DNA from 2 places in the Rossellomorea sp. ABR4_012 genome. Region 1 is predicted to be linked to the other one. Evidence: a T-box and tRNA genes for the amino acid it is inferred to sense, from the RefSeq annotation. Region 1 holds a T-box; the other holds one or more tRNA genes.
What was found. The T-box of region 1 lies ahead of thrS (threonine--tRNA ligase). A T-box ahead of a tRNA ligase gene usually reads a tRNA of that ligase, here a tRNA-Thr.
Positions count from the first base shown of each region.

Region 2: it has a tRNA-Thr gene. The T-box ahead of thrS (threonine--tRNA ligase) is inferred to sense a tRNA for this amino acid. The anticodon was not compared.

Region 1 is NZ_JBSWVK010000004.1:171,701-186,744, forward strand. It holds gene ACXAFV_RS16950 (M4 family metallopeptidase) at 1-596, shown strand, start outside; gene ACXAFV_RS16955 (SulP family inorganic anion transporter) at 664-2,145, opposite strand; gene ACXAFV_RS16960 (universal stress protein) at 2,410-2,826, shown strand; gene ACXAFV_RS16965 (alpha/beta hydrolase) at 2,891-3,658, opposite strand; gene ACXAFV_RS16970 (SGNH/GDSL hydrolase family protein) at 3,868-4,188, shown strand; gene ACXAFV_RS16975 (hypothetical protein) at 4,185-4,544, shown strand; gene ACXAFV_RS16980 (M14 family metallopeptidase) at 4,588-5,637, opposite strand; gene ACXAFV_RS16985 (esterase/lipase family protein) at 5,960-7,438, opposite strand; gene ACXAFV_RS16990 (hypothetical protein) at 7,672-8,139, shown strand; gene pssA (CDP-diacylglycerol--serine O-phosphatidyltransferase) at 8,175-8,861, opposite strand; gene ACXAFV_RS17000 (hypothetical protein) at 9,196-9,420, shown strand; gene thrS (threonine--tRNA ligase) at 9,468-10,670, opposite strand; T-box leader at 10,723-10,937, opposite strand; gene ACXAFV_RS17010 (NIPSNAP family protein) at 11,459-11,788, shown strand; gene ACXAFV_RS17015 (YdcF family protein) at 11,785-12,438, shown strand; gene ACXAFV_RS17020 (YitT family protein) at 12,552-13,409, opposite strand; gene ACXAFV_RS17025 (DMT family transporter) at 13,640-14,650, shown strand; gene ACXAFV_RS17030 (ATP-binding protein) at 14,788-15,044, shown strand, end outside.
Region 2 is NZ_JBSWVK010000001.1:1,265,010-1,280,053, forward strand. It holds rRNA gene ACXAFV_RS06155 (16S ribosomal RNA) at 292-1,843, shown strand; rRNA gene ACXAFV_RS06160 (23S ribosomal RNA) at 2,051-4,986, shown strand; rRNA gene rrf (5S ribosomal RNA) at 5,139-5,255, shown strand; tRNA gene ACXAFV_RS06170 (tRNA-Val) at 5,263-5,338, shown strand; tRNA gene ACXAFV_RS06175 (tRNA-Thr) at 5,436-5,511, shown strand; tRNA gene ACXAFV_RS06180 (tRNA-Lys) at 5,536-5,611, shown strand; tRNA gene ACXAFV_RS06185 (tRNA-Leu) at 5,651-5,735, shown strand; tRNA gene ACXAFV_RS06190 (tRNA-Gly) at 5,741-5,815, shown strand; tRNA gene ACXAFV_RS06195 (tRNA-Leu) at 5,824-5,912, shown strand; tRNA gene ACXAFV_RS06200 (tRNA-Arg) at 6,008-6,084, shown strand; tRNA gene ACXAFV_RS06205 (tRNA-Pro) at 6,092-6,168, shown strand; tRNA gene ACXAFV_RS06210 (tRNA-Ala) at 6,177-6,252, shown strand; tRNA gene ACXAFV_RS06215 (tRNA-Met) at 6,371-6,447, shown strand; tRNA gene ACXAFV_RS06220 (tRNA-Ile) at 6,452-6,528, shown strand; tRNA gene ACXAFV_RS06225 (tRNA-Ser) at 6,545-6,637, shown strand; tRNA gene ACXAFV_RS06230 (tRNA-Met) at 6,810-6,883, shown strand; tRNA gene ACXAFV_RS06235 (tRNA-Asp) at 6,961-7,037, shown strand; tRNA gene ACXAFV_RS06240 (tRNA-Phe) at 7,198-7,273, shown strand; tRNA gene ACXAFV_RS06245 (tRNA-His) at 7,300-7,375, shown strand; tRNA gene ACXAFV_RS06250 (tRNA-Gly) at 7,384-7,457, shown strand; tRNA gene ACXAFV_RS06255 (tRNA-Ile) at 7,459-7,535, shown strand; tRNA gene ACXAFV_RS06260 (tRNA-Asn) at 7,545-7,619, shown strand; tRNA gene ACXAFV_RS06265 (tRNA-Ser) at 7,623-7,713, shown strand; tRNA gene ACXAFV_RS06270 (tRNA-Glu) at 7,718-7,789, shown strand; gene ACXAFV_RS06275 (PTS mannitol transporter subunit IICBA) at 8,090-10,003, shown strand; gene ACXAFV_RS06280 (BglG family transcription antiterminator) at 10,157-12,235, shown strand; gene ACXAFV_RS06285 (mannitol-1-phosphate 5-dehydrogenase) at 12,241-13,380, shown strand; gene ACXAFV_RS06290 (phosphotransferase family protein) at 13,604-14,620, shown strand; gene fosM (FosM family fosfomycin resistance protein) at 14,641-15,044, shown strand, end outside.

The DNA.
Region 1 (15,044 bases):
AGATGGTTTATGGTGATGGGGACGGAACCACATTCGCACCGCTTTCCGGCGGAATCGATGTTGTCGCGCATGAGCTCACACATGCCGTTACTAACTTCACCTCCGACCTCGTTTATCAGAACGAATCTGGTGCATTGAACGAAGCGATTTCCGATATATTTGGAACACTTGTAGAATTTGAAAAAGGTTCAAATCCTGATTTTGAAATCGGTGAAGACATTTACACTCCTGGTACAAGCGGGGATGCCCTCAGATCCATGAGCGACCCGAGCAAATACGGTGACCCTGACCATTACTCCGTCCGTTACACTGGAACTCAGGATAACGGCGGCGTTCACATCAACTCTGGAATCATCAACAAGCAAGCTTATCTATTAAGCGAAGGCGGTACGTTCTACGGTGTAACCGTACCGGGCATCGGACGTGAGAAGCTTGGTGACATCTATTATCGCATGAATACTGTATACCTCACTTCATCCTCTACATTCAGTCAGGCAAGAGCGGCAGCAGTACAGGCGGCAACGGACCTATATGGCAGCGGTTCAGCAGAAGTCAATGCGGTAAACCTTTCATTTGATGCAGTTGGAATCTATTAATCTATAGAAAGAAGAATAAAAAAACCAGCAGATTACCTCTGCTGGTTTTTTCTATGCGGTCTAACCACTAATGGTTTACAACCTTATCAAGACCACCAGGCTTATTATGAACAGCCAGTTTATCCATTAAATTATTACTTTCGGCATTAAGGCCTGCCAAGTTGACCTTAACCCCGTTCTGGTGGTATTTCAACACGATTTTATCAATCGCTCCAACGGCTGAATCATCCCATAAATGAGCATTCGTCAGGTCCAATGTAACTTCCTTCACATCTTCAGTGAAATCAAAGCTTTCAACGAAATCTGTAACGGAAGCAAAGAATAGTTGTCCTGACACCCGGTATACTTTCTTATGAGTTTGTTCCGATGCCATTGTCGTAATCTTCACTTTTGAAATCTTGGAAGCAAAGAAAACTGCACTTAAAATGATTCCTACCAGGACTCCTTTTGATAAGTCATGCGTGAATAACACTGTAATTACTGTAGCCAGCATGACAATTGTATCCGTGATTGGCGTTTTGTGGAGGTTCATTACGGATCCCCAATCAAATGTTCCAATCGATACCATGATCATGACTCCTACGAGAGCTGCCATTGGTATTTGAACTAAGAAATCATTTAAGAGCAGAATCAGGATCATTAAGAATGTTCCTGCTACAAAAGCAGATAGTCTTCCTCGGCCGCCGGATTTAACATTGATGACAGATTGTCCGATCATTGCACATCCTGCCATACCTCCGAAAAATCCTGATACGATGTTGGCCATACCCTGTCCTTTTGCTTCTTTATTCTTATCACTTGTCGTATCCGTCATATCATCCACAATAGAAGCAGTCAGCAATGATTCAACCAAGCCGACAATGGCAATCGATAATGAATAAGGGAAGATGATTTGAAGCGTCTCGAAGGTAAATGGAATGTCCGGAATCAAGAAAACAGGCAGTGTTTGGGTTAGCTGACCCATATCTCCTACTGTCCTTACCCCTGTACCTGCCATAACAGAAAAAATCGATACAGCAATGATTGCCACAAGCGGTGAAGGAACTGCCTTCGTAAAACGCGGGAGAATATAGATAATGGCCAAAGCCGCAGCCACCATCACATACATGATCCATTCTTCTCCAACAAAATGCGGCAATTGGGCTGCAAAAATCAAGATTGCCAATGCGTTAACGAATCCAATCATGACAGAACGTGGAACAAATTTCATTAAGCGGCCTAATTTAAGGACACCCATGAGAATTTGAATCACACCTGTCAGGATAGTAGCAGCAAGTAAATATTTTAGTCCGTGTTCAGCCACCAATGTTGTCATCAATAAAGCTGTTGCACCCGTAGCTGCAGAAATCATTCCTGGTCGTCCACCGACAAACGCAATGACAACTGCAATACAGAATGAAGCATACAAACCGACCATTGGATCGACACCGGCAATAATCGAAAATGCAATCGCTTCAGGAATCAATGCCATCGCTACGACCATCCCTGCAAGGATGTCCCCGCGGATATTTCCAAACCATTCATATTTAATTTTTGAAGATAAATTCATAATGCACCTCTTTTAATTTTTTGTCTTGACTTTCAACTCTCATGAAAGTCGGGGCCGTTTTACACAAGGCACATTATATAATGGATATATCTTTTTGTGAACCTCTTATGAAAGCGTCGTCACCTATGATTATCACTTGTTTATTCCGTTTTCCTTATGTTTTCTGCTAAATTGAATAAATGTAAAAAAAGATGCATTTTATTATGTGAAAAAAGGTGTAAAATAGAATATATTTAGAAAGTTCAATCATTGAGGGGGATTTCTATGTTTAAAAAAATATTGCTTGCCACTGACGGATCTGAGCATTCAATCAGAGCTGCTGATAAAGCAATTGCACTTGCTTCCTTACAGACCGGAGCGGAAATTAACATTGTTTATGTGATTGACGCCAAACAATCTAAAGATGATGTGCTTCAGCATTGGGGCACCGATACCTCAGATAAAAGAAGATATAAACTTCAATTGATTGAACAAAAAGCGAAACATGCTGAAGTGAAATACCAAACAATCATTTTGCACGGAGAACCCGGACCCACGATAGTTGAATTCGCAAACAAGTATACATATGATGCGCTAGTGATCGGAAGCCGCGGCCTCAATACGTTTCAGGAAATGGTGCTCGGAAGCGTTAGCCATAAAGTTGCAAAACGGGCGAAATGCCCTGTCATGATCGTGAAATAGAAAGAGCTTGAGGATTATCCCTCAAGCTCTTTTCATCCTTTTTTTCTTAAGTAAAATTGTGAATTCATTTATATAAATAACTGAATATCAGTGGCACGCGCTCTCTCCATGCCAACTCATTATGCACAGCACCTTCCACAACTTCAAATCGGCAATCCTGAACCTTTTCCCGAAGCAAATGATATATGTCCCTGCTTGAGTTTATGTATGTAAGATCGTCAATGCTTTCTGAATTTTCTTTCGTTCCTATATCCAAATAGAACCGTTTGATATTTGATAAGTCACTTTCTTTTATCAGGTCCTCGATCTCCTTCTGATTGAACCAATAAGCTGATGAAAGAGAAGCTATCTTTTTAAAAATATGAGGATAGACACATGCTGCATAAGTTGAAATAAGTCCACCCATTGAACTGCCAGCCATGCTTGTTTCATCTGTCAGTGTCCTATATTTCTCATCGATCATCGGCTTTAATTCATGAACAATATAATCGATATACTCCTTTCCTTCCCCTCCGATTGACTGGCAATCAGAAGAAAATACATCGGTCATTTCATTACTTGGCCACGGCCCGTACTCATCCAATCTTTTTGAACCCTCATTACAGTCAATCCCCACTACAATCAGATCCAGATCACTTTTATCAAGATAATCCCCGATTCTCCAAGCCATTCCGTACCCTGCATCTTCATCCCTATAAAGGTTCTGTCCGTCATGCATATATAAGACAGGGTAGTGTTCCGCCCCATTTCCATAATATGTATTAGGTAGGTAGACACGAACCTGTCTCTTCCTATTAAAAGGTGTAATGTTCACTTCAAAATTCTCGTACATCCTTAGACCTCCCCTTCCACATATACTAATAGTTTACCATGGTTTGTTAACCCATATCTCATATAAATACAACCTCTCAAAGGCCCGTCCCGCATTTATTTAAAGTGTTAAAGTGATTGTCCGACATATGTCAGTTTTTCAACAGATGTCAACATTAACAACCTACCATTAGGTAAATATTGTATACTGCAATAAAAGGGGGCATTTTTATGAAAATAGGTCTGTTTGGAGATAGCTTGACTGAAGGAATACCGGGTGTGTCATTTGTTAAGTTATTGAAAGAAAGATTTCCCCATCATGATTTTGATAATCAGGGTAAACCTGGTGAAACGATCAAAAGTTTGTATGAAAGATTGGCGAAAGATCCAATTACCACAAGCTATGACCTGTCTTTTTTATGGATAGGTGTTAATGACGTTTACTCCAAACTAATGAAAGTTCAAGCCCAGCCTCCTGTCAGTGATCACGAGGAATTCAGGGAATTGTTTGAAAAACATTTGTCTGTTTATCCCTCCACTCCAAACACGTGATTGTTGTAACCCCGGCATTGATCGGTGAACAAACCGATAGTGAACCCAACAGGGAATTACATGAGCTGTCCATTGTCATTCAATTTATTACAAGCAAACATAATACCGTTGAATTACTCAATATGTATGAAGTATTTAAAGAACATCTTTCTGACGGTTCAAGCAGTGACTTTATCAATACCAATGTATTCAGTATCATGAAAGACGCCCTTTTCTATAAAAACCCCTATAAAATTGATCAACTCTCTGCCAAAAGGGGATTGAGATATACGCTCGATGGTGTCCATTTGAATAGTAAGGGTGCACTAATTGCCGCGGATGAATATGCTAAATTCATTGATCAATACTCTTCTTAAAAAAGTGCGATCCCCTCAAGGGATCGCACTTTCATTTTACAAGTTATTCATGCTCACTGTGATTATAGGAACTCTCAGGTAAAGTATCCCAGAAAGAAGTATCTGCTTCATTGATCGAGCCATCTGCAATGGCTTTCGCAGTCGCTTCCATTCCGATAACGGCTTGCTTGATCAAATATCCGTTGCTCTTTTGACCAAGAATATAGTCTTCACGGTAGTGATCCGCCATACCTCTCATTTCAAAAAGCAGTGTAGCGATTCCATATTCCGCAGCCAAGCCGTTACGGGAAATGGTTTGAGCAGAACCCCCGATATATTTCGACAGTGTCCCGAAACCTCTGCTTTCTACAGTATTGTATAGGACTGCCCCAAGCTGCTTGGACTTTTCTACGACTTGAGGATCTACTTCTTCGTTAGTTGGATATAAAATCGAACCCGATACTAGCTCATCTGTATCCCCAAGGGTTGTCTCCGCTCCCTGGTGGTGAAGGTCGATCATGTAATCAGGAGAATACTTCTGCAGGACATTTTCATGGAGTGCCTGAGTCTCTGGCTGCTCACGGTCAATATGATCGCGGTTTAGGTCCACTTCATTTGCATTGTAGCGGGTATGCGTGCCTGACACATAATCTTCCAAAGAAAAGTTCACGTCTCCTTCCGCTCCATCAACATTTAAGCGTGGTGCCACTAAAATATTCACCTTGTCCAGCATTTCTTTTACTTCTTTTGAATTAGAAGTAAGATGTTGAATGAATTTTAATGCTCCTTCAGTCGTAAGTGCCTCGTTCCCATGCTGCTGAGTTAAATATAAAATCGTAGGATTGTTTTCGTCTGTTCCAAATTTTGCGAGATATAAATCGCGTTCTTTTACGGATTGCCCATATACTTCAAGTGAAAGTGCTTCTGACTTAGCATCAAGTCGTTCTAGCAGTTTAACCATTTCTTCGTAACTGTGTAAACGTTCATTCTTAATCGTTTCATTACCATTATACTCTGGTCCGTCAGCTGAGACAGGTGAGGTTGGAACAGTCATTGCGATTCCTGATGCCATCAATACCCCGGATACTGTGCCTTTAATCCATTTGTTCTTCATATGTATTCCTCCTTTTTGTTTCAGTACACTAAACTTATTTGATTCGTTCGACAATAAACCCTTTTCTATTCGAAAAAACGAAACGAAAGGACCAAGTTACGGAAGGGCGGATGGTGAAAAATGACTATTATTGATGTCGAAAAGTCAAGTAAAATGATTCCTTGTGCCAAGGACTAAATATACGGTTGGTTAGCAATAGATAAAAAAGGTGTCCAATGATTGTCAAAGAAAACAACTCCCTTTTCATATGAGATATTCTCTTGTCTCACAAAAAAAGGAAGCCCCATTACATGAGCTTCCAACTGATTTTGAAGTTTACGATTTACTGGTAATGCATTTTCCCTTCATCATTCACATAAATGGACTTTATCATCGTCCTCTTAAACGTATCGTTACCCTTCTTCCCCGCCACATCCAGGGTTATACTGTAGACCCCTTCACCAAGTTTAGGCAGTTTAAATGCGGTATCTTTCATTATTATCTTTCCTGTTTTAAGTTTCCCGTTTTTGTAATAGTCGTTGGTTATTTCCGTTTTCAATTTAACCTCGCTGCTTTTCTCCTTCACTTTTATAGTGTCTGAGCTGATGTGCATATTCACTGAGTCGTTCAATTCACTGGCGTATGTGACATTCATCAAATAGTGTTCTTCTTCGGGGGTGTTTGCATGTAAAATCCATTCCCCTGCTTTTGGATCAGGAATGGTCACACTGTGGTGATATGCACCTTCGAATAATCCACTTTCATCTGCGGTTGTATTAACTATATTCGTATTCTTTCCAACAGAATCTTCAAGGGTCAACGACGTATCTTTACGGTTGCTGATCCAGTCAATCGTAATTTCTTCAGTTCCCTCCTCAACAAGAATTTTTTCATGTCTATTTCCTTTATACACCCCTCCCCGGATATAAGACGAAGCAGATTCAACTAAAGAATCAATACTTTGAACACCAGAACCAGAACTCGATGGAGAGCTTTCGTTCAAATAGTTTTTAAACTGATTGAATGTGGAAGACCCTTCTTTGATCGTTGAGTGATTCCAGGTACTTGTGCCAAGATGTGCTGCATAGGGCAGGCGAGAACTGTTCACTGTAACCGCACCATCATTACTGCCATATGTGCTAAGATATAAACCGCCCCAATAAAGTGAACTACCAAAGCTCCCCCACTTCGTCCCGGCAAAAGTATAGAAAGGGACTCTTCCTACGTTACTGTGTGTATCCGTTTGGTCACGAAAATAATTCATATAACCTGTCTGAAGAGAGTAAGTTGCGTCACTTTTACTTCCAAGTATCCCTGCAAGCCAGCCAGCCCAGCTGCTATATGCAAGGTCGGCAAGCTCTGACCCCTTGTGAGGTGAAGAAAGTGTAATCACCCGTGCTACATAAGGATAAGCCCCATAATGAACAAGTGCAGATTGTGCATCTATGCCGCCTTTACTATGAGCTACAATGACCACTTTTTCTCCGAAATAATTATATATATCACGGATTCTACCTGCTAATAGAGCACCATTATCCCACATTGTTTTCGTCGGGTAGAGATCGATAAATGCTGTCTCATAGCCATTTTGATAAGCTGTATCATACATGTTATTTTCGTTCCACCATGTATTGGAAGACGAATTCAAACCATGTACAAATAAAACCGGGTGTTTAGAAGGTGCCACATATGATGGAGTCGTACCAACATACCATTGTCCCGGTACCCCAGAAGGATCGTCTTTTCCGAAATCCCCGGCCATACTCCAGGATGGAAACATCAAAAAAAACGCAGCAGCCAGCAGCCAAACTTTCTTTAACATAGCATCGCTCCTTATCAATCAAAGTAAAACCTATAAAGTATATCAATAAATAGCCAATGTTATTACGCGATATACTTTATTTGATTAAAAAGAACTAAATGGTGTAATGGATATCGAAGGGAGAGATTGTTGCTGGATTTCGTTTATCAAACATAAAGCCACATCAATTTATATGTATATCCTTCTCCTTTAACGTAAGAATAGATAGTAACTACGTAAATGGGAGTTTTTATATGACAGCAAAAATTCTACTCTTTATAGGATTTCTTCTCCCCTGGTTCTCCCTCTTCTTTGCCAAACCTGATACTATCAGAAGGTTCATTCCGGTCACAATCTTTACTTGTTTATTGATGACCATTGTCTTTCAAATCGCATATACGTATGACTGGTGGGAGATACATGAATATATTGTGCCTTGGGGATATATGATTGATGTGAGCTTTGCATATGGGTTATTTGCCGTAGGCACGTTTTGGATATTCCGTTTCACTCATCATCGATTCGGTCTTTATTTGCTTATCAATATCATCATGGATGTTTTTATGTGCTATGCAGCTCTGCCTTTATTAGATACACTGGGAATTGCAAATTACAAAAATATCACACCATGGCAGTATCTGCTGGTGATTGTCAGTATCTCAATTATCATTTATTTCTATCATAAGTGGCAGGAAAAAGTGTTCGTACCTTCTGTGAATTAAAAAAAGCATTGGAGTCTCCAATGCTTTTTTGTATGTTATTCATGTTTTCCTCTTTTAATAAAACGATAGGTAACATACGCGAAGTATAACGGGGCAGCAATATAAATCAAATAAGGGAACTGCTCATACGTTCCTTTATAAATGACGTATAATAGTGCACCGATAAATATGGTCACAATCGTTCCATACTTTGGGAGCGGTATTTCCTTGAAACTTGGAATACGGATCCTGCTTACCATTAAAAAACACATGGCGGTAAAAATGACAGATGTCACGATATTCGGGATACGGTCTCCGAATAAAGTCAAAATGGCCAGTATTCCTCCTGCTGCTGTGATCGGGACACCTATAAAATACTGAAGTGAGGTTTTAGGCGGACTCGTATTGAAGCGTGCCAGGCGGTATGCGCCGAACAATGGCAGCAGTCCTGCAACAAAAAAACCAAGTAATCCAAATTGATAAAAGGAAGTATAGTAAACCAGGAACGATGGGGCTACCCCGAATGTAACGATATCTGCCAGCGAGTCGAGCTCTTTCCCGAGGGTACTGTCAGCATCAAGCATCCTCGCTAACCGACCATCCATACTGTCAAGCATCATTCCAATAATAATCAATATAGCAGCATTCTTGAACTGACCATTAGCTGCAAACCCAATCGATAAAAAACCGCAATATAAATTGCCCAATGTCAGCGTATTAGGTATTTTCTTTGTGAATCGCATATGTAATCTCCAGTCTAAATCTAATCATACTTATAGAATACCATTTTTTCATAGAACATAAAGGTATTAGTCCAAATTTCTTCCTTTTCCCCTATTTCCACAAGGTATATGTAAAATGTATTGCAGGTCCGTTATAGCTTCAATATTCATCTGTTTCGTGCCCACTCTTTTAAAAAGCTAGCTTTATGAAAACTTAACATTGTAATTACCAGCGGGTTTTAATTGTTCCAAAGATTAAGTAAAGGATCTTATATACGAGCCCTTCTATATTTGTTATAATTTTACTATCAAGTATGAAAAATGAAGGGTTTTCAATGAGACAAGGAGGTAAAAAATGACTGGGACCATTGCAGTTATCATGATTTTTTCCATTCCTATCATTGCTATTTTCACAGATCATATGCAAAAGCAGTCAAAGATCAAGCAAAAAATGCTTGAAGATCAACTCAAGCTTGAACAATTAAAACATGAAAACTTTGTCATTGAAACAGAAAAAATGAAACTTGAACTTGAGCAAATGACACTTGATGAGCCGAAAAAGAACAGCAATGTATTTTAATGAAAACCCGCCTATATAGGCGGGTTTTCATTTATCTATTCAATTTTCTACTTTTCCAATTCATTCATCACAAATTGAATCGCTTTTTCCAGATTTACAACCTCGGATTTACCTTCACGATTCCTCAACGACACATTCCCATCTTCAATTTCTTTGTTTCCGACCACCATTACATGAGGGACTTTGGCCATTTGAGCCTCCCTGATTTTATAACCGATTTTCTCACTTCGATCATCTATTTCCACTCTGATTCCTTCATCCTCGAGGTGCCGTTTCAACTTGAGAGCGTATTCGAATTGTTCCTGAGATATCGGCAGCACTTTTACCTGCACCGGAGCAAGCCACATCGGGAAATTCCCTTCATAATGTTCTATGAGTATGGCCATAAAGCGCTCGATTGATCCATAAATGGCTCGGTGAATCAGGATTGGCCTGTGTACTTTATTATCTTCCCCTATATATTCGCAATTGAATTTTTCGGGCATCTGGAAATCGAGTTGCACAGTACCGCACTGCCAGCTTCGTCCGATGGAGTCCACAAGATGAAAATCGATCTTCGGTCCGTAAAATGAGCCGTCTCCTTCATTGATTTGATAATCTGCATTCCTCTCCAGCAAAACTCTTTCCAAATCATCTTCCGCTTTATTCCACATCTCGATCGACCCCATGTACTCCTCAGGGCGAGTGGAAAGCTCAATCTTATATTGAAAACCAAACTTGGAATAAAAAAGATCTATCAAATCGAGAACGTTATTCAGCTCCGACTGGACCTGATCCTCAAGAACGAATAAATGTGCGTCATCTTGTGTGAAAGACCTGACCCTGAGCAACCCGCTTAATGAACCAGAAAGCTCGTGACGATGAACTAACCCTAACTCTCCATACCGAATTGGCAGCTCACGGTAGCTCCTTCTCTTGCTTTTATAAATCAATACCGCACCCGGACAATTCATCGGCTTGATCGCATACGATTGGTCATCAACATTCGAGAAATACATATTTTCATGATAATGCTGCCAGTGGCCAGACTGTTCCCACAACTCCTGTTTCATCATGACAGGAGTCTTTATTTCCTCATAACCTGCTTTTCGATGCTCTTCCTTCCAAAACTTCTCAAGTTCATTTCTGATAGTCATACCCTTCGGCAGGAAGAAGGGCATTCCCGGTGCTTCTTCCATCGCCATAAATAATTCAAGTTGTGCACCAAGCTTACGATGATTCCTTTTTTCTGCTTCAAATTGAACTGACATGATCATTCCTCCCAATAATTAATTAAATAAAAATAACCACACTCATCCCCATGCAAGGGACGTGTGCGGTCGTGGTTCCACCCTAATTCCGAAGCGGTATCGCTTCGCTCAAAAAAGATAACGGTCTTACCCGATTATGGTTACTGTACTTTCACCATAATTGCTCAAAGGCGGTAAATCATTCTCTATTCTTCAGGGCTCTCAGCCGGTGACCCTGTTCTCTGGAAAGAAATTGAGAACCATTCATGTCCTCTTCATTGCTTTTTATTCTTTTTATAATGGTTTGTGTTTTATATAGTCTGTTGTGAAATCAACCACTCCTCTCAATTGTCTGATCTCAGCTTACGAAAACGATCTATAAAAAAAGACCACACTCATCCCTGTACAAGTGACGCGTGCGGTCGTGGTTCCACCCTAATTCCGAAGCGGTCTCGCTTCGCTCAAAAAAGATAACGGTCTTACCCGATTATGGTTACTGTACTTTCCCCATAATTGCTCCGAGGTGGTAAATCATTCTCTATTCTTCAGGGCTCTCAGCCAGTGACCCTGTTCTCTGAAAAGAAAATCAAAAATGATTCATGTCCCCATCATTGCTTATAAATAGTATATTCCAAACTCTTTCAAATGGTTAAAAAGATTATATGGCAGTATTTTCTAATTGTCAATATGACATCGGAATAAATTTTCACTCCCTAAAACTAATAAACACTAACAAAACAGAAGTATTTAATAATAAATATTGAACAAAACAGAATAAACATGTAACATTATTAAAAAGGAGGAATATCATGGTATACAGAATAAGAACATATCTTATTGACCCAGGCAAATTTGAACTTTTCACAGAGTTTTTTCATCACTACTTACTGCCTAACCAGCTTGAATTTGGTTCCAAGTTGGTGGGGAGGTGGGTAAATTCTGATAAAACCTCGATCATGGCCATTTGGGAATATCAAGATCATGAGCAATACAAGAATATTGAGGAAAACATCAAATTAACAGCACTGCATAAACGCGCACAAACCCGTAAAGGTGAGCTGGGGAATCTTTTTCTTTCGACGAACCAAGAATTCTGGACGATGACCGGTGATTACAAATATATAGGAGGATTAAAATGAAACCGATTATACCTAAAGAAACTGAAATGCCCCCGTTGAGTAAAATACAATTGGAACAAGTTACTGAGCTTACCTTTTTCCAGAGCATTAAGCGTAAAAAGTGTGATGCAATTTTTGTCTTTAGCGGCACCCATCCAGGTCATTGGGAAAAAGCAATCGAGGCTTATAAACTGAACCTTGCTCCTGAAATCATAGTGACAGGAGGAAGAAGTTTGACTGGCATATCCCATCCAGAATGGGAAGGAAAGGGGTTCCGATCTATCACAGAAGCATCCGTGATAATTTCCAATCTCCTTCAAGCAGGTATACCAGAAGACAAAATCATCTATGAAGAGCACTCGACTAATTCTCTTGAAAATGTACTATATGCAAAGGAAATCATTGATTTTACCAGGTTAAATTCAATGCTGGTCATCTGTAAGAGCCATGCAGCAGGCCGCCAGATCAGGACTCTAATGAAACATTTCCCTTCTGGTTTAGACTATATTCCATTTACTTTCAATGCGACTTACCGGAATGAAGAAATCACCCGTGAAAATTGGTTAAACACAGAAATCGGGAGAAAAAGAGTCTGGGGAGAATATAGGAGAATTATTCATTATGGTCAATTAGGTCATATCGTCCCGCCTGGTGAAGAAATGATTCTATAACAATATTAAAAAAAGATAAAAACGCCAGCGACTGCAGTCTTTGCGTTTTTATCCTTTTTTAAAATCGGGGAAACCTTGGAGCAATTATACTTTTAAGAAAAATCTGCTAAGGTTTAGTGAATATCAACTTTCTTAAACCTGCCCCCTCTAACTTCGGCTATATCCGCTATCGCCAGGAAGGCAGATGGATCGTGTTCAGCTACAATATCTTTCAGCTTCGCTTCTTCCAGTCTGGTGATCACACAAAAGATGACTTTTTTATCATCTCCTGAAAAAGCTCCTTCTCCCTTAAGATATGTAACTCCCCTGCCTAATCGATGCAAGAGGGCATCACCGATCTTTTCGTAATTATCGCTGATGATCCAGACAGATTTAGATTCATCCAGACCCTTGATTGTAATATCGATCATTTTGAAGGCAACATAATAAGCAAGCAATGAGTACATGGCTCGATCCCAGCTAAATACAAAACCGGCGCTTGATAATATGAACAGGTTTACAATCATGATGATTTCCCCGACAGAAAAAGGGAGTTTTTTACTTGAAAGAATGGCGAGTATTTCTGTACCGTCAAGTGATCCCCCGTAGCGAATGACCATCCCGACCCCTATCCCAAGAACGATTCCCCCAAATAAGGATGCGAGCAGAATATCTTGAGTAAAAGCAGGGACCGGATGTAGAAAGATGGTAGTAACCGAGAGGATGATGATACCGTACAGAGTGGAAAATGCAAACGTCTTTCCTATCTGCTTATAACCTATGAAAAAGAATGGAATGTTTAAAATAAATATATATAGTCCGAGTTTAAGGCCTGTTAAATGGGAGAGAATGATCGAAATACCTACTATACCTCCGTCTATTACATTGTTGGGGACAAGAAATATTTCAAGCCCCACCCCCATAATGATGGCGCCCATTGTAATCAGGATCACCCTTTTCGCCAATTCCTTTCGTGGGATCTTTCTATGCATGACTTGAGGACGCTCAAGGATTTCCGCTTCACTCAACCTTATCCCCCCCTAAATAAACTGTCCATGAATGGCTTCATAATCAGACTTGTTTCACTTATATAGTATATATTCTAGATAGCATGGAAAATACCTGCTGTAGTAAATAGGGGACACCATCCATGAAAGAGTATACTATTTTAGTGTAAAAGTTTAATATATTATACAATATATGTCTGAAAAGGATGATTAATATGAAAGAAATGATGCTGGGTACTTTGGCTTCTATGTTTTTTGCAGTGACGTTCATATTGAACAGATCGATGGAGCTTTCTGGGGGAAGCTGGCTTTGGAGCTCATCATTACGTTTTTTATTCATGGTTCCATTTCTTGTTTTGATTGTACTTTCAAGGAAAAACATGAAGCAGGTGCTTTTGGAGATGGTAAAAAACCCACTCCCATGGCTTGGATGGAGTTTTGTCGGTTTTGTCTTGTTTTATGCACCGATTACCTATGCGGCAGCATATGGTCCAGGTTGGCTTACAGCGGGAACCTGGCAGCTTACCATTGTGGCTGGGACGCTCCTCGGGCCGTTATTCACTCAAAAAGTAAATACACTGTCAGGAACGGAGACAGTACGTCAAAAAATACCCCTTGGTTCCCTAATTATTTCAATCTTCATTTTATGCGGGGTTATTCTTATCCAGATCCCAAACGCTCAAGGACTTTCTTTGAAAATGATGATGAGCGGTTTCATACCAGTGGTTTTGGCTGCATTCTCTTATCCCCTGGGCAACAGAAAGATGATGGAAGTCTGCGACGGAAGATTGGATACTTTCCAACGTGTATTCGGCATGACAATAGCCACAGTCCCATTTTGGGTTTTGATTGCCTCAGCAGGTTATATGCACGTTGGTCTCCCTACAGCCAGCCAGGTCCTTCAATCCTTGATTGTTTCAGTGTGTTCGGGAATCGTTGCCACTATTCTCTTTTTCATTGCAACCGACATGGTTAGAAATCATCATGGAAAACTCGCTTCCGTAGAAGCGACACAATCAACGCAGGTTTTATTCGTCATGGCTGGTGAAGTATTGTTATTCTCTGCCCCTCTTCCAGATGGAATTGCATTAACAGGGATCGGAATCATTGTCATCGGAATGGTCCTTCACAGCTTGAAACAGGCAAGGATGGTTAAAAAAACGCATACGACTATTGCTCCCATATCCAAACAAAAACAACCGCAAGAAGTTCCTTTAGAAAAGTAGTGAGAGGCTCTTCTTACCTTTGATTATTTTCATCACCAAGAAAAAAGGTACTTTTTTACTTGTAATATTGTCCGTAATTTGGTATCTTATGTTGGTTTAAACCTACAATGTGGTTAAAATTTTCTGGAGGCTTTCATTTGATAACACTTATCAAGACATTATTGATTAATATCACGATTCTTTTTTCGTTAACGTACAATGCTAATATTTTTTTTCCATTCAAAGTTAAACAAATGCTGTTTTTAAAGCATAAAATCACCTATGGTCTCATTGGTGCATTCGGAGCTTTTTTATGTATGCTTTATCCTATCGAAAAGCTTGGGCACACACATTTTGACTTAAGAATGATTGCGATTTTGGTTGTCACACTTTATGCAGGATGGATTTCCGGTTC
Region 2 (15,044 bases), on a different contig from region 1:
AAGAAAAAATGGACAAGGTTTAAATTTTTTGTAAAAAATATATTGCAATAATATTAAGGGCGTGATATATTAATAAACGTCGCTGATACAGCAAACAACATTTCAAAAAAAGAAATTAAAAAAGTTGTTGACGCGAAGTGATGAAACGTGTTATATTAATAAAGTCGCTTCAAACGGAGCGCATCAACAAATTGAACCTTGAAAACTGAACAAAACAAGACAATACGTCAACGTTAATTCTAGATTTACCGCAACGATAGAATCGTTGCAAAACAAGAGCTATTCAAACTTTTATCGGAGAGTTTGATCCTGGCTCAGGACGAACGCTGGCGGCGTGCCTAATACATGCAAGTCGAGCGGATCAAAGGGAGCTTGCTCCCTGAGATCAGCGGCGGACGGGTGAGTAACACGTGGGTAACCTGCCTGTAAGACTGGGATAACTCCGGGAAACCGGGGCTAATACCGGATAACTCAGTTCCTCGCATGAGGAACTGTTGAAAGGTGGCTTTTAGCTACCACTTACAGATGGACCCGCGGCGCATTAGCTAGTTGGTGAGGTAACGGCTCACCAAGGCGACGATGCGTAGCCGACCTGAGAGGGTGATCGGCCACACTGGGACTGAGACACGGCCCAGACTCCTACGGGAGGCAGCAGTAGGGAATCTTCCGCAATGGACGAAAGTCTGACGGAGCAACGCCGCGTGAGTGAAGAAGGTTTTCGGATCGTAAAACTCTGTTGTTAGGGAAGAACAAGTGCCGTTCGAATAGGGCGGCACCTTGACGGTACCTAACCAGAAAGCCACGGCTAACTACGTGCCAGCAGCCGCGGTAATACGTAGGTGGCAAGCGTTGTCCGGAATTATTGGGCGTAAAGCGCGCGCAGGTGGTTTCTTAAGTCTGATGTGAAAGCCCACGGCTCAACCGTGGAGGGTCATTGGAAACTGGGGAACTTGAGTGCAGAAGAGGAAAGTGGAATTCCAAGTGTAGCGGTGAAATGCGTAGATATTTGGAGGAACACCAGTGGCGAAGGCGACTTTCTGGTCTGTAACTGACACTGAGGCGCGAAAGCGTGGGGAGCAAACAGGATTAGATACCCTGGTAGTCCACGCCGTAAACGATGAGTGCTAAGTGTTAGAGGGTTTCCGCCCTTTAGTGCTGCAGCTAACGCATTAAGCACTCCGCCTGGGGAGTACGGTCGCAAGACTGAAACTCAAAGGAATTGACGGGGGCCCGCACAAGCGGTGGAGCATGTGGTTTAATTCGAAGCAACGCGAAGAACCTTACCAGGTCTTGACATCCTCTGACAACCCTAGAGATAGGGCTTTCCCCTTCGGGGGACAGAGTGACAGGTGGTGCATGGTTGTCGTCAGCTCGTGTCGTGAGATGTTGGGTTAAGTCCCGCAACGAGCGCAACCCTTGATCTTAGTTGCCAGCATTCAGTTGGGCACTCTAAGATGACTGCCGGTGACAAACCGGAGGAAGGTGGGGATGACGTCAAATCATCATGCCCCTTATGACCTGGGCTACACACGTGCTACAATGGACGGTACAAAGGGCAGCGAGACCGCGAGGTTTAGCCAATCCCATAAAACCGTTCTCAGTTCGGATTGCAGGCTGCAACTCGCCTGCATGAAGCTGGAATCGCTAGTAATCGCGGATCAGCATGCCGCGGTGAATACGTTCCCGGGCCTTGTACACACCGCCCGTCACACCACGAGAGTTTGTAACACCCGAAGTCGGTGAGGTAACCTTTTGGAGCCAGCCGCCTAAGGTGGGACAGATGATTGGGGTGAAGTCGTAACAAGGTAGCCGTATCGGAAGGTGCGGCTGGATCACCTCCTTTCTAAGGAATATTTTATGAAACGTTTGACAGTCGAAGTTTTGTTCAGTTTTGATGGTTCAACCATCAAGGTTTTTTACGAAGCGTAAGCGGAGTAAAAGAACCAACCATTAAGTTTGTTCTTTGAAAACTAGATAAAGATTTATTGATAGTCAAGAAATTACCGAGTATCGCCATTTTAGGTTTTAAACCTTATGTAACAACCAATTCGGTTAAGTTATGAAGGGCGCACGGTGGATGCCTTGGCACTAGGAGCCGATGAAGGACGGGACTAACACCGATATGCTTCGGGGAGCTGTAAGTGAGCTTTGATCCGGAGATTTCCGAATGGGGGAACCCACTGTTCGTAATGGAACAGTATCCTTACTTGAATACATAGAGTATGGAAGGCAGACCCAGGGAACTGAAACATCTAAGTACCTGGAGGAAGAGAAAGCAAATGCGATTCCCTGAGTAGCGGCGAGCGAAACGGGATGTAGCCCAAACCAAGAGGCTTGCCTCTTGGGGTTGTAGGACACTCTATACGGAGTTACAAAGGAACGGAGTAGACGAAGAAGTCTGGAAAGGCTCGTCAAAGAAGGTAACAACCCTGTAGTTGAAACTTCGTTCCCTCTTGAGTGGATCCTGAGTACGGCGGGACACGTGAAATCCCGTCGGAAGCTGGGAGGACCATCTCCCAAGGCTAAATACTACCTAGTGACCGATAGTGAACCAGTACCGTGAGGGAAAGGTGAAAAGCACCCCGGAAGGGGAGTGAAAGAGAACCTGAAACCGTGTGCCTACAAGTAGTCAGAGCCCGTTAACGGGTGATGGCGTGCCTTTTGTAGAATGAACCGGCGAGTTACGATCCCATGCAAGGTTAAGTCGATGAGACGGAGCCGCAGCGAAAGCGAGTCTGAATAGGGCGAATGAGTATGTGGTCGTAGACCCGAAACCAGGTGATCTACCCATGTCCAGGATGAAGTCCAGGTAACACTGGATGGAGGTCCGAACCCACGCACGTTGAAAAGTGCGGGGATGAGGTGTGGGTAGCGGAGAAATTCCAATCGAACTTGGAGATAGCTGGTTCTCTCCGAAATAGCTTTAGGGCTAGCCTCATGTGTAAGAGTCTTGGAGGTAGAGCACTGTTTGGACTAGGGGCCCTCATCGGGTTACCGAATTCAGACAAACTCCGAATGCCAAAGACTTATCCATGGGAGTCAGACTGCGAGTGATAAGATCCGTAGTCGAAAGGGAAACAGCCCAGACCACCAGCTAAGGTCCCAAAGTATACGTTAAGTGGAAAAGGATGTGGAGTTGCTTAGACAACCAGGATGTTGGCTTAGAAGCAGCCACCATTTAAAGAGTGCGTAATAGCTCACTGGTCGAGTGACTCTGCGCCGAAAATGTACCGGGGCTAAACGTATCACCGAAGCTGTGGATTGACACCTCTAGGTGTCAGTGGTAGGAGAGCGTTCTAAGGACAGTGAAGTCAGACCGTAAGGACTGGTGGAGTGCTTAGAAGTGAGAATGCCGGTATGAGTAGCGAAAGATGGGTGAGAATCCCATCCACCGAATGCCTAAGGTTTCCTGAGGAAGGCTCGTCCGCTCAGGGTTAGTCGGGACCTAAGTCGAGGCCGATAGGCGTAGACGATGGACAACAGGTTGATATTCCTGTACCACCTCTTTTCCGTTTGAGCAATGGGGGGACGCAGGAGGATAGGGTAAGCGCACTGCTGGATATGTGCGTCTAAGCAGTTAGGCTGATGATGAGGCAAATCCCATCATCGTGAAGGCTGAGCTGTGATAGCGAGCGAATTATAGTAGCGAAGTTCCTGATTCCACACTGCCAAGAAAAGCCTCTAGCGAGGAAAAAGGTGCCCGTACCGCAAACCGACACAGGTAGGCGAGGAGAGAATCCTAAGGTGAGCGAGAGAACTCTCGTTAAGGAACTCGGCAAAATGACCCCGTAACTTCGGGAGAAGGGGTGCTCTTTGAGGTGCATAGCCTCGAAGAGCCGCAGTGAATAGGCCCAGGCGACTGTTTAGCAAAAACACAGGTCTCTGCGAAGCCGTAAGGCGAAGTATAGGGGCTGACGCCTGCCCGGTGCTGGAAGGTTAAGAGGAGTGCTTAGCGCAAGCGAAGGTGCGAATCGAAGCCCCAGTAAACGGCGGCCGTAACTATAACGGTCCTAAGGTAGCGAAATTCCTTGTCGGGTAAGTTCCGACCCGCACGAAAGGCGTAACGATCTGGGCACTGTCTCAACGAGAGACTCGGTGAAATTATAGTACCTGTGAAGATGCAGGTTACCCGCGACAGGACGGAAAGACCCCGTGGAGCTTTACTGTAGCCTGATATTGAATTTTGGTACAGCTTGTACAGGATAGGTAGGAGCCTTGGAAGCCGGAGCGCCAGCTTCGGTGGAGGCGTTGGTGGGATACTACCCTGGCTGTATTGAAATTCTAACCCGCGCCCCTTATCGGGGTGGGAGACAGTGTCAGGTGGGCAGTTTGACTGGGGCGGTCGCCTCCTAAAGAGTAACGGAGGCGCCCAAAGGTTCCCTCAGAATGGTTGGAAATCATTCGCAGAGTGTAAAGGCACAAGGGAGCTTGACTGCGAGACCTACAAGTCGAGCAGGGACGAAAGTCGGGCTTAGTGATCCGGTGGTTCCGCATGGAAGGGCCATCGCTCAACGGATAAAAGCTACCCCGGGGATAACAGGCTTATCTCCCCCAAGAGTCCACATCGACGGGGAGGTTTGGCACCTCGATGTCGGCTCATCGCATCCTGGGGCTGTAGTCGGTCCCAAGGGTTGGGCTGTTCGCCCATTAAAGCGGTACGCGAGCTGGGTTCAGAACGTCGTGAGACAGTTCGGTCCCTATCCGTCGTGGGCGCAGGAAATTTGAGAGGAGCTGTCCTTAGTACGAGAGGACCGGGATGGACGCACCGCTGGTGTACCAGTTGTCTTGCCAAAGGCATCGCTGGGTAGCTATGTGCGGAAGGGATAAGTGCTGAAAGCATCTAAGCATGAAGCCCCCCTCGAGATGAGATTTCCCATCACTTTATGTGAGTAAGATCCCTAGAAGATGACTAGGTAGATAGGTCAGAGGTGGAAGCATGGTGACATGTGGAGCTGACTGATACTAATCGATCGAGGACTTAACCACAAAGAGTCATTTTTTAATGAACATAAACGGCAATACCGGTAATCTTGACATCAATCCTTTATCTAGTTTTCAGAGAATAAATTTTAAATTAACACTTGAAATTTTCTCTGAAAAAGATATAATAATACTTGTCCTTAAAAAAGGATGAACAGTCTGGTGACTATGGCGAAGAGGTCACACCCGTTCCCATGCCGAACACGGAAGTTAAGCTCTTCAGCGCCGATGGTAGTTGGGGGATCTCCCCCTGTGAGAGTAGGACGTCGCCAGGCATAATATGGAGGATTAGCTCAGCTGGGAGAGCATCTGCCTTACAAGCAGAGGGTCGGCGGTTCGATCCCGTCATCCTCCACCATGCTTTTTTACGATGCAAAGAGGAGTAAAATAAGCGTCCTTAATCTCTACAATATATTTAATGCTTCGTCTATCAGACAAGCCTGTAATATAATTATGCCGGTGTAGCTCAACTGGTAGAGCAACTGACTTGTAATCAGTAGGTTGGGGGTTCAAGTCCTCTTGCCGGCACCACTTCGGTTTTACTCATTATTGTATGAGCCATTAGCTCAGTTGGTAGAGCATCTGACTTTTAATCAGAGGGTCGAAGGTTCGAGTCCTTCATGGCTCACCATTGATTTTTGCTCAGGCAAAACATCATATCTTTTAACATGCGGGTGTGGCGGAATTGGCAGACGCACCAGACTTAGGATCTGGCGCCGCAAGGCGTGGGGGTTCAAGTCCCTTCACCCGCACCATATTTGCGGAAGTAGTTCAGTGGTAGAACACCACCTTGCCAAGGTGGGGGTCGCGGGTTCGAATCCCGTCTTCCGCTCCAAAGATTATGCCGGGGTGGCGGAACTGGCAGACGCACAGGACTTAAAATCCTGCGGTAGGTGACTACCGTACCGGTTCGATTCCGGTCCTCGGCACCAGAGTTTTTTGCAAAAGCAAAATAACTCTCAATAGTTTGCACTAGCAAAATATCTTTCCATGAATTTGCGAAAGCAAATATCCTTAATTAAATAATGCGCCCGTAGCTCAATTGGATAGAGCGTTTGACTACGGATCAAAAGGTTAGGGGTTCGACTCCTCTCGGGCGCGCCATCTATTTCGGGAAGTAGCTCAGCTTGGTAGAGCACTTGGTTTGGGACCAAGGGGTCGCAGGTTCGAATCCTGTCTTCCCGACCACCTTAGATGGGGCCTTAGCTCAGCTGGGAGAGCGCCTGCTTTGCACGCAGGAGGTCAGCGGTTCGATCCCGCTAGGCTCCACCAAAGATTTTTGCCTCAGCAAAATATCTTTCCTTTTACGCAGCGTAAGCGAAGTAAAATAATCTTCCTTCATTTTGCTACTGAAGCAAAATACTTAACATTATATTACAGAATGTTTCTTGGCGGTGTAGCTCAGCTGGCTAGAGCGTACGGTTCATACCCGTGAGGTCGGGGGTTCGATCCCCTCCGCCGCTACCAATACGGACCTTTAGCTCAGTTGGTTAGAGCAGACGGCTCATAACCGTCCGGTCGTAGGTTCGAGTCCTACAAGGTCCACCATTTACATTTTCAATACGGAGGAATACCCAAGTCCGGCTGAAGGGATCGGTCTTGAAAACCGACAGGGGTGTTAAAGCCCGCGGGGGTTCGAATCCCTCTTCCTCCGCCATATTTCCTTTCTCATTTTTATCGTCGCGGGGTGGAGCACGACCGAATAATCTTCGGAGCTTGCACTTCAGCGCACCGACTGAGCAGCATCTTGAATAAGCTCACTGAAGTCGGGGTGGTTCTAACGGATATTCATCCGTAAGATCAGAAATTGATTAAACATTTATTATCGTCGCGGGGTGGAGCAGTTCGGTAGCTCGTCGGGCTCATAACCCGAAGGTCGCAGGTTCAAATCCTGTCCCCGCAATACCATTTTTGACAAGCTAATACTTATCCTAATCGGTAACCGATGGATGAATATTTTGACTATCGTCAAAAATTCTTGGTCTGGTAGTTCAGTTGGTTAGAATGCCTGCCTGTCACGCAGGAGGTCGCGGGTTCGAGTCCCGTCCAGACCGCCACTAATTACATAGTGTGGCTCAGTAGCTCAGTTGGTAGAGCACGGTGAATAAGATTCATCGATTATGCATCAGCGTACAGCTTGAGCAGCATCTTGAATAGTCTTTCTGAAAGCTGGACGATGGACTATCACACTCTATGTTTAGGAAATTTACATATGATGGCTCAGTAGCTCAGTTGGTAGAGCAATGGACTGAAAATCCATGTGTCGGCGGTTCGATTCCGTCCTGAGCCACCATTTTTCATTTATATCATACTTTTATGGCGATTGTGGCGAAGTGGTTAACGCACCGGATTGTGGTTCCGGCATTCGTGGGTTCGATTCCCATCAGTCGCCCCATATTTATTGCGGGTGTAGTTTAATGGTAAAACCTCAGCCTTCCAAGCTGATGTCGTGGGTTCGATTCCCATCACCCGCTCCATGGGCCTATAGCTCAGCTGGTTAGAGCGCACGCCTGATAAGCGTGAGGTCGGTGGTTCGAGTCCACTTAGGCCCACCATCTTAATATTCCGCAGTAGCTCAGTGGTAGAGCTATCGGCTGTTAACCGATCGGTCGCAAGTTCGAATCTTGCCTGCGGAGCCATATGGAGAAGTACTCAAGTGGCTGAAGAGGCGCCCCTGCTAAGGGTGTAGGTCGGGCAACTGGCGCGAGGGTTCAAATCCCTCCTTCTCCGCCATTGAGGCCCGTTGGTCAAGCGGTTAAGACACCGCCCTTTCACGGCGGTAACACGGGTTCGAATCCCGTACGGGTCATTTAGGAAGACTATCGTTCAGATAGTCTTTTTTCTATTTTTACTCAGTTACCCATGCTTTAATCAGCTGATATTCTCTAATATTTTTAACGCCCTATGAGCTTTCATAGGGCGTTTTATTTTATGAACGTGATTTTGTAAGATGTGACAATACAGCATAGTATGAGACAGGTTCGGAGGAGAAACAATAGGTTTGTCGTCAGGTGTGTGACAAAGTTAGCTTTCATCTTCCTTGTTGTTCAGCATTTTGTACCATAAGATTGATATATGAGTACTTGATTTATTAGAAAGGAAGAGGAAAATGGCTCAATCAACTGTAAAAGTTAAAATACAAAAATTCGGTAACTTCCTCAGCTCGATGGTATTGCCGAATATCGGTGCTTTCATTGCATGGGGATTGATTACTGCATTATTTATACCTACTGGTTTTTTCCCAAATGAAAGCCTTGCCAAATTAGTCGGACCGATGGTGACGTATCTGCTGCCACTCCTGATTGGATACACAGGTGGTAAGCTTGTGCATGATCAGCGAGGAGGTGTCGTGGGTGCTATCGCCACAATGGGTGTCATTGTCGGTGCACCGGATACACCGATGTTCCTTGGCGCTATGGTAATGGGACCGCTTGGAGCATTTGTCATCAAAAAATTCGATAGTGCGATCGAAGGTAAGGTCAGAGCTGGCTTTGAAATGCTCGTCAATAACTTCTCAGCGGGTATTCTTGGAGGAATCCTGGCAATCCTTGCGTTTCTTGGTGTCGGTCCTGCCGTTCATGGATTCACAAATCTTCTTGTTGCCGGTGTTGACTGGCTTGTAGGGGCAGGTTTACTGCCGTTAACAAGCCTATTGATTGAACCTGCTAAAATCTTATTCCTGAACAATGCCATCAACCATGGTGTTCTTTCACCGATCGGTTTGGAACAGGTTCAACAAACAGGTCAGTCACTGCTGTTCTTATTGGAGGCGAATCCGGGACCAGGTCTCGGTGTCCTATTGGCGTTCATGCTGTTCGGCAAAGGGACCGCAAAGCAATCCGCTCCGGGTGCGGCGATCATTCACTTCCTTGGTGGGATTCATGAGATATACTTCCCGTACGTCCTGATGAAACCGATGTTATTCCTATCCGTCATCCTCGGTGGAATGAGCGGGGTCTTCACGCTAGTATTGTTGGGAGGGGGACTGGTTGCACCGGCATCTCCTGGTAGTATCCTTGCGATCACTGCCGTCACTCCGCCCGAAGGAATGGCGTATGTTGCCAACTTTGCTGCTGTCATCGTCGCAGCTGTTGTTTCATTCATCGTTTCTGCGATCGTATTGAAATCCAGCAAGAAACAAGAAGATGACATTGAAGAAGCAACTAAGAGAATGGAAGAAATGAAAGGCAAAAAGAGTTCCGTTGCCGGACAAATGAACCAGAATCAAGGGACACTGCCTGATATAGTGGATAAAATCGTCTTCGCATGTGATGCTGGGATGGGATCCAGTGCAATGGGTGCTTCCTTACTGCGCAAAAAAGTGAAGGAAGCAGGACTCAATATAGCGGTAACGAACACCGCCATCAGCAATCTGCCATCCGATGCACAGGTGGTTATCACGCAGGAAGAATTGACTCCACGTGCGAAAAACAAACTGCCGAATGCGTATCACATCTCGGTCGATAATTTTCTTTCAAGCCCTGAATACGATAAGCTGATTGGAAGTCTCCAAAACGACATCACAGAAGGTCAGGATGAGCTTGTCGAAACGGCAGAGAAAGAAGCAGTCGATGTTGAACCGCAGGCAGCTGCAGAGGATGATCTGTTACTTGAAGAAAACATCTTCATCGGCCAGGAGTTTGCAACGAAGGAAGAGGCGATACGCTTCGCTGGTGAAGCTCTTGTCAAAGCGGGCTATGTAAAAGACAGTTATGTCGAGGCGATGATCGAGCGTGAAGGAATCACGACCACATATATGGGGAATAACGTTGCCATTCCCCATGGCACGGAAGACGCGAAGAAAGCGGTCATCAAATCAGGGTTCACCGTAGTTCAAGTGCCGAACGGCGTTGACTTCAATGGTGAACAGGCAAAGCTAATCTTCGGTATTGCCGGTAAAGATGGCACGCATCTTGAGATCCTGTCAAGCATCGCAGTCATCTGCTCCGAACAGGAGAATGTTGACAAGATGGTACAGGCCAAAACGGCTAAAGAACTGAAGGAAATCATCAATAGCAACTAATATCCAATCCGGAAAGGTGTCTTTTGCCTTTCCGTTTTGGCTGTATTAATATAAAACGAAATATGACTAGATGGGATCATCCTTGAAAATGCACGACTGGAAAACTTACTTAAGAAATACGCCGACTGGCACTAAAAGAAACGGAGGGAGAGCATGTTCATTACATCAAGGGAAAAAGCAATCATAGAACTGATTGTAAAAACATCAGGTAAGCATACCGTTCATTCTCTCTCTGCTTTCATGAATGTCAGCGGCAGGACGATACAACGGAACCTGAAGTCCATCGAAGCCATTTTGAAACAATATCATCTGGAATTGAAGAGGACAGGAAGCGATGGACTGTTCATCGATGGGAAGAACGAACATATATACAAGCTGATCCAAGGGCTGGCAGAAGCGAGCCCAACCGACGAAACACCTGAAGAACGAAAGCTGCAGTTATTGATCATCCTGCTGCATGAAGGGCCTTCATTCAAAAAGCAAGTGCTTGCTCATCAGCTCGGGATCAGTGTCACCACATTAAGTGCCTATCTTGACGAGCTGGCGGACTGGCTGAGTAAGTTCAGCATCACCCTCACGAGGAAGAGAGGGGTGGGCGTGGAGCTGATTGCTGATGAATCAAGTAAGCGCCATGCACTCGCAAGCTTTTTCCTCGTCTATTTTTATGAAGATATCATTGAAAGCCTGTATTTAATGCAAAATGGACATTCGATCACTGAGCCGGTTCTGGGTTATTTCCAGCCGGATCATCTGAAGGCTGTCTATCAGACAGTCGACAGGCACTTATCCAAAGAGCAGCTGAGCCTGGTAGACAACGATTATATCGGCCTGGTCATCCATGTGAGCCTGAGCATCCAGAGGACTCAGAAAAACTGGGTCATAACGGACATGAATCGATTGGAAAGCAATTACTCCAGTGAATATAAAATGATGAAGGACATTGCTACAGAGCTTAAGGAGGTCCTTTCCATACGGATCACCGATTCTGATGTCAACTTTTTGACGCTCATATTAAAAGGCTCCAAGGTACAAGAATCGGATGCCGCTTATTATGACAGTATTTTTCTCGGTCATCTGATCAAGAAGGTTGTCAAGGATGTATCGACCAATCTGAATGTGGATCTGACTGACGACTTTTCTCTATTCCAGGGACTGCTTGCCCATATGGGGCCATCAATCTTCCGGCTGAAACAGCAAATGGATTTATTCAATCCGCTGACGGAGGAAATCAAGGAAAAGTATCCGGTGTTATTTTTGGCGGTTAAAAACAGCCTTGAGAACGAATTTTCGGATATTCATTTCCCTGATGCCGAAGTGGCGTATATCGTCCTTCATTTCGGCTCTGCACTCCTGATGAATGAAGAAAAGGTCAAAATCGACGCCGTCGTGGTGTGTCCGACAGGAATCGGTGCATCAAAGATGCTTGCAAGTCGTATTCAGAAAGAGTTGAAGATGATTCACTCTGTTGATATCTTATCGATTGCCGATTTCCGGACAGCGAACCTCAATGACTATGACGTCGTGGTGTCAACGGTAAGGCTTCCTTTCACCGAGGTTGATTACCTATTGGTAAATCCGCTATTAAGTGAAAAGGACATCGGATTCATCCAGGATTATTTGCAGAAAAACATCGAAAAAATCACGAGAAAAAAATATATGAAACCGGAGTCACGGGAAGAGGATCACAAACGCCCTACAGAAATCAGAGGGGTCCTGGAGGAGATAAAAGATGTTTATTCGAGCATTGAGTCCATCCTCGATCATTTCCGTGTCTACCGTAAATCCTCTGCTGAGAATCATTATGCTGTCTTACATGAGATGGTAGCCCATGCTGAACAGGATGGCCTGGTGACGAACACAGAAGCCGTACTGAATCAGCTCGTTGAAAGGGAGAGAAAAGGGGGACTAGGGATCCCGAACACCGGTATGGCACTCTTCCATTGCCGTGACAAGTATGTCAAGAAGCTCCTGTTTCAGGTGGCCCATTTAGATCAACCGTGCGTCATCAAGGGAATGGATGGGAAAGACCTAGAGATGAAAAACCTCCTTTTAATGATCGCTCCAGAGCATTTAAGGAAAAGGGAGCAGGAAATCCTTAGTATCATCAGTACGAGCCTCATTGAGGATCAGCGTTCGATGATGATTTACTCGTCCGCGAATGAAAACATGATTTCTCGAAAGCTTGAAAAACTTTTTCTCGATTACTTACAAAATAATTTGATAAAGGAATGATGATTGTGAAACGAACCGTTCATTTTGGTGCAGGAAATATTGGCAGAGGTTTTATCGGGGCTTTGTTCTCCAAATCCAGATATCATGTCACTTTTGTCGATATCGCAGAAGGGATCATCGGTAAACTGAATGAGGAAGGTACCTACCAGGTTAAATTAGCAACGGAAAAACATGAAAGTGAAACGATCTCCAATGTGTCAGGCCTTAATAATCTTCATCAGGAAAATGAAGTGATTGAGGAGATCACACAGGCAACTTATCTGACGACAGCCATCGGTCCGAACATCCTTCCTAGAATTGCGCCGCTGATCTCGAAAGGAATTGAAAAGCGCGTCCTCACGTCGGACGAACCATTGTACGTTATTGCATGTGAGAATCAAATCGGGGCGACGGACATTTTAAAAGGCCACATCATGGAGCAGTTATCCCATGACGTGAAGTCCAAAATGGAAGGAAAGATCCATTTCTTCAATTCCGCGGTTGACCGCATCGTGCCCATCCAGGATCAGGAATCGTTGGATGTACTCGTTGAACCATACTATGAGTGGGTGGTGGAAGCGAATGAAACAATCCCAACGGTTACCGGCATGACGATCGTAGGTGATCTTGCACCATTCATTGAACGGAAGTTGTTTACGGTAAACACTGGTCATGCTGTGATTGCATACCTTGGCTACTTGAAAGGGAAAACAACGATCGATGAAACATTGGCAGACGAAAGCATCGCTGAACAGGTGAGGGAGACGCTGAAAGAAACCGGTGCTTACCTGGTGAAGCAATACGGACTGGATGAAAGCGGGCACCTCTCATATATAGAGAAAAACATCGAGCGGTTCAAGAATGCATACCTTAATGACGGGGTCACCAGAGTGGGACGTGCGCCTATGCGCAAACTCGGTCCGGATGACAGACTGGTCCGACCGACTACAGAAGCTCAAAAAGCGGGCTTATCTTATTCTTACCTTGCCAAAGCCATTGCAGCCGCATTGATGTTTGATCATCCTGAAGATCAGGAAGCAGTCGAACTTCAGAATATGATTAAAGAAAACGGAGTTCCTTACGTGCTCAAAAAGGTCAGCAGCCTGGACGAATCGAGCTCGATCACGGAGGAAGTCGTTCGTCAGTACGAAGCATTGAAGAAGTAAGCAGAAAAAAGGAGAGTGGGGACACTATTCTTTTTTTATATTGTATTGGAGTATTATCCTATGCGATCAGCACCGATGTTGAGTAAGCGTGCCATACAAGAAAAAGAGTCGCTTGTATCCGGGAGTTCAGTTATAGAAGAATGTTACAATTAAACTAAGCAGATGAAAGTGCTGGATGAAGAAAAGATAGAGATATTTGAAATGGACCGGGAGGAATGTAGTGATGAAAGCCGGGTGGGAGCGTTCAAATGAGTATATCATGCCTGACTTACACGAAGTCAGAGATATGCTGAAAACCTTTTTAAAAGGTAGGTTTGTCGAGAAAATCGAGAGGTTGAGTGGCGGGTTGAACAATTCCAACATCAAGGTCACAACAGATTCTCATGAATACTTTGTTTTGCGGATTTATAATGAACGCAACAATCATATGAAGATTGAAGCAGAAATAGCCAGGCTCTTAGAGGGAAGAGTGCCGGTGCCTCAGACTTTGTACGCTGATTCAAGCTGTTCTGTTTTTCATTACCCGTTCATGCTGATGAAGTGGGTTCCGGGAGTGCAGCTTTCTGATATGGTAGATAGGGAGAATGAAAAGATAATATCGACTGCAGCCCATGCAGCAGGAGAGGCTTTAGCCAACATCCATGAAGTTACCTTTCCCGAATCCGGTTTCTTCGATGATGAGCTGAACATAAAAGAACGTGTTGAAATCACTGCAGACACATTTCTGGAGTTTATTGAAGAAATGGTTGAAAAAGGACATGTATCCAAACACTTAGAAAAGACACTATGCGGCAATGTTGTGAGATTTGCGCAGGAACATGCTTCTCTTATGGACGACCCCGGTGAACAACATTCGTTGGTACATAGTGATTTTAACCCGTTGAATATCCTGGTGGTGGAGGAAAAAGAAAGTGAGATGAAGATCTCTGCCATTCTGGATTGGGAATACGCATTCAGCGGTTCGCCTCTAATGGATATCGGGAATATGCTTCGATATGAGGGGATGGCCTCCACAGGCATGTTGAAGCCCTTTATTCTGAGTTATCTGGAGAACGGCGGCGTCCTTCCGGAAGACTGGCTGAAAAAAGCAAAGCTGCTGGACCTGATTGCATTGCTCGATTTGTTGAATAAGGAGGAATGCGGGGAAGTAAGAGTGAAAGATATAACGCGATTGATTATCAATATGATGGATGAATGGGAGAGGTATGAAGCTGTTCAGAGAACGTTTGAGCAGGTGTAAAGTGAGGAGGTGGAAACGTGTTGATACAAGGTCTTAATCACTTCTTATTTTCAGTTTCGAATCTTGAACAATCAATTGAATTTTATCAAAAGGTATTCCAAGCTAAATTGTTAGCAAAGGGTAGAAACACTGCCTACTTGGATTTAAATAGGATGTGGCTTGCTCTTAATGTTGAGAAAGATATACCGCGTCAGGAAATAAAGGAATCGTACACACATATTGCTTTCACTATTGATGAAGCTGAATTCGATAATGTATACAACAAGCTGATCGAATTAAAGGTAAGCATTTTACCGGGGCGGGATAGAGATAAGAGAGACAAGAAGTCCATGTATTTTACAGACCCGGATGGCCATAAATTCGAGTTTCATACGGGTACACTGGAAGATCGGCTGAACTATTATAAAGAAGCTAAGTTACATAT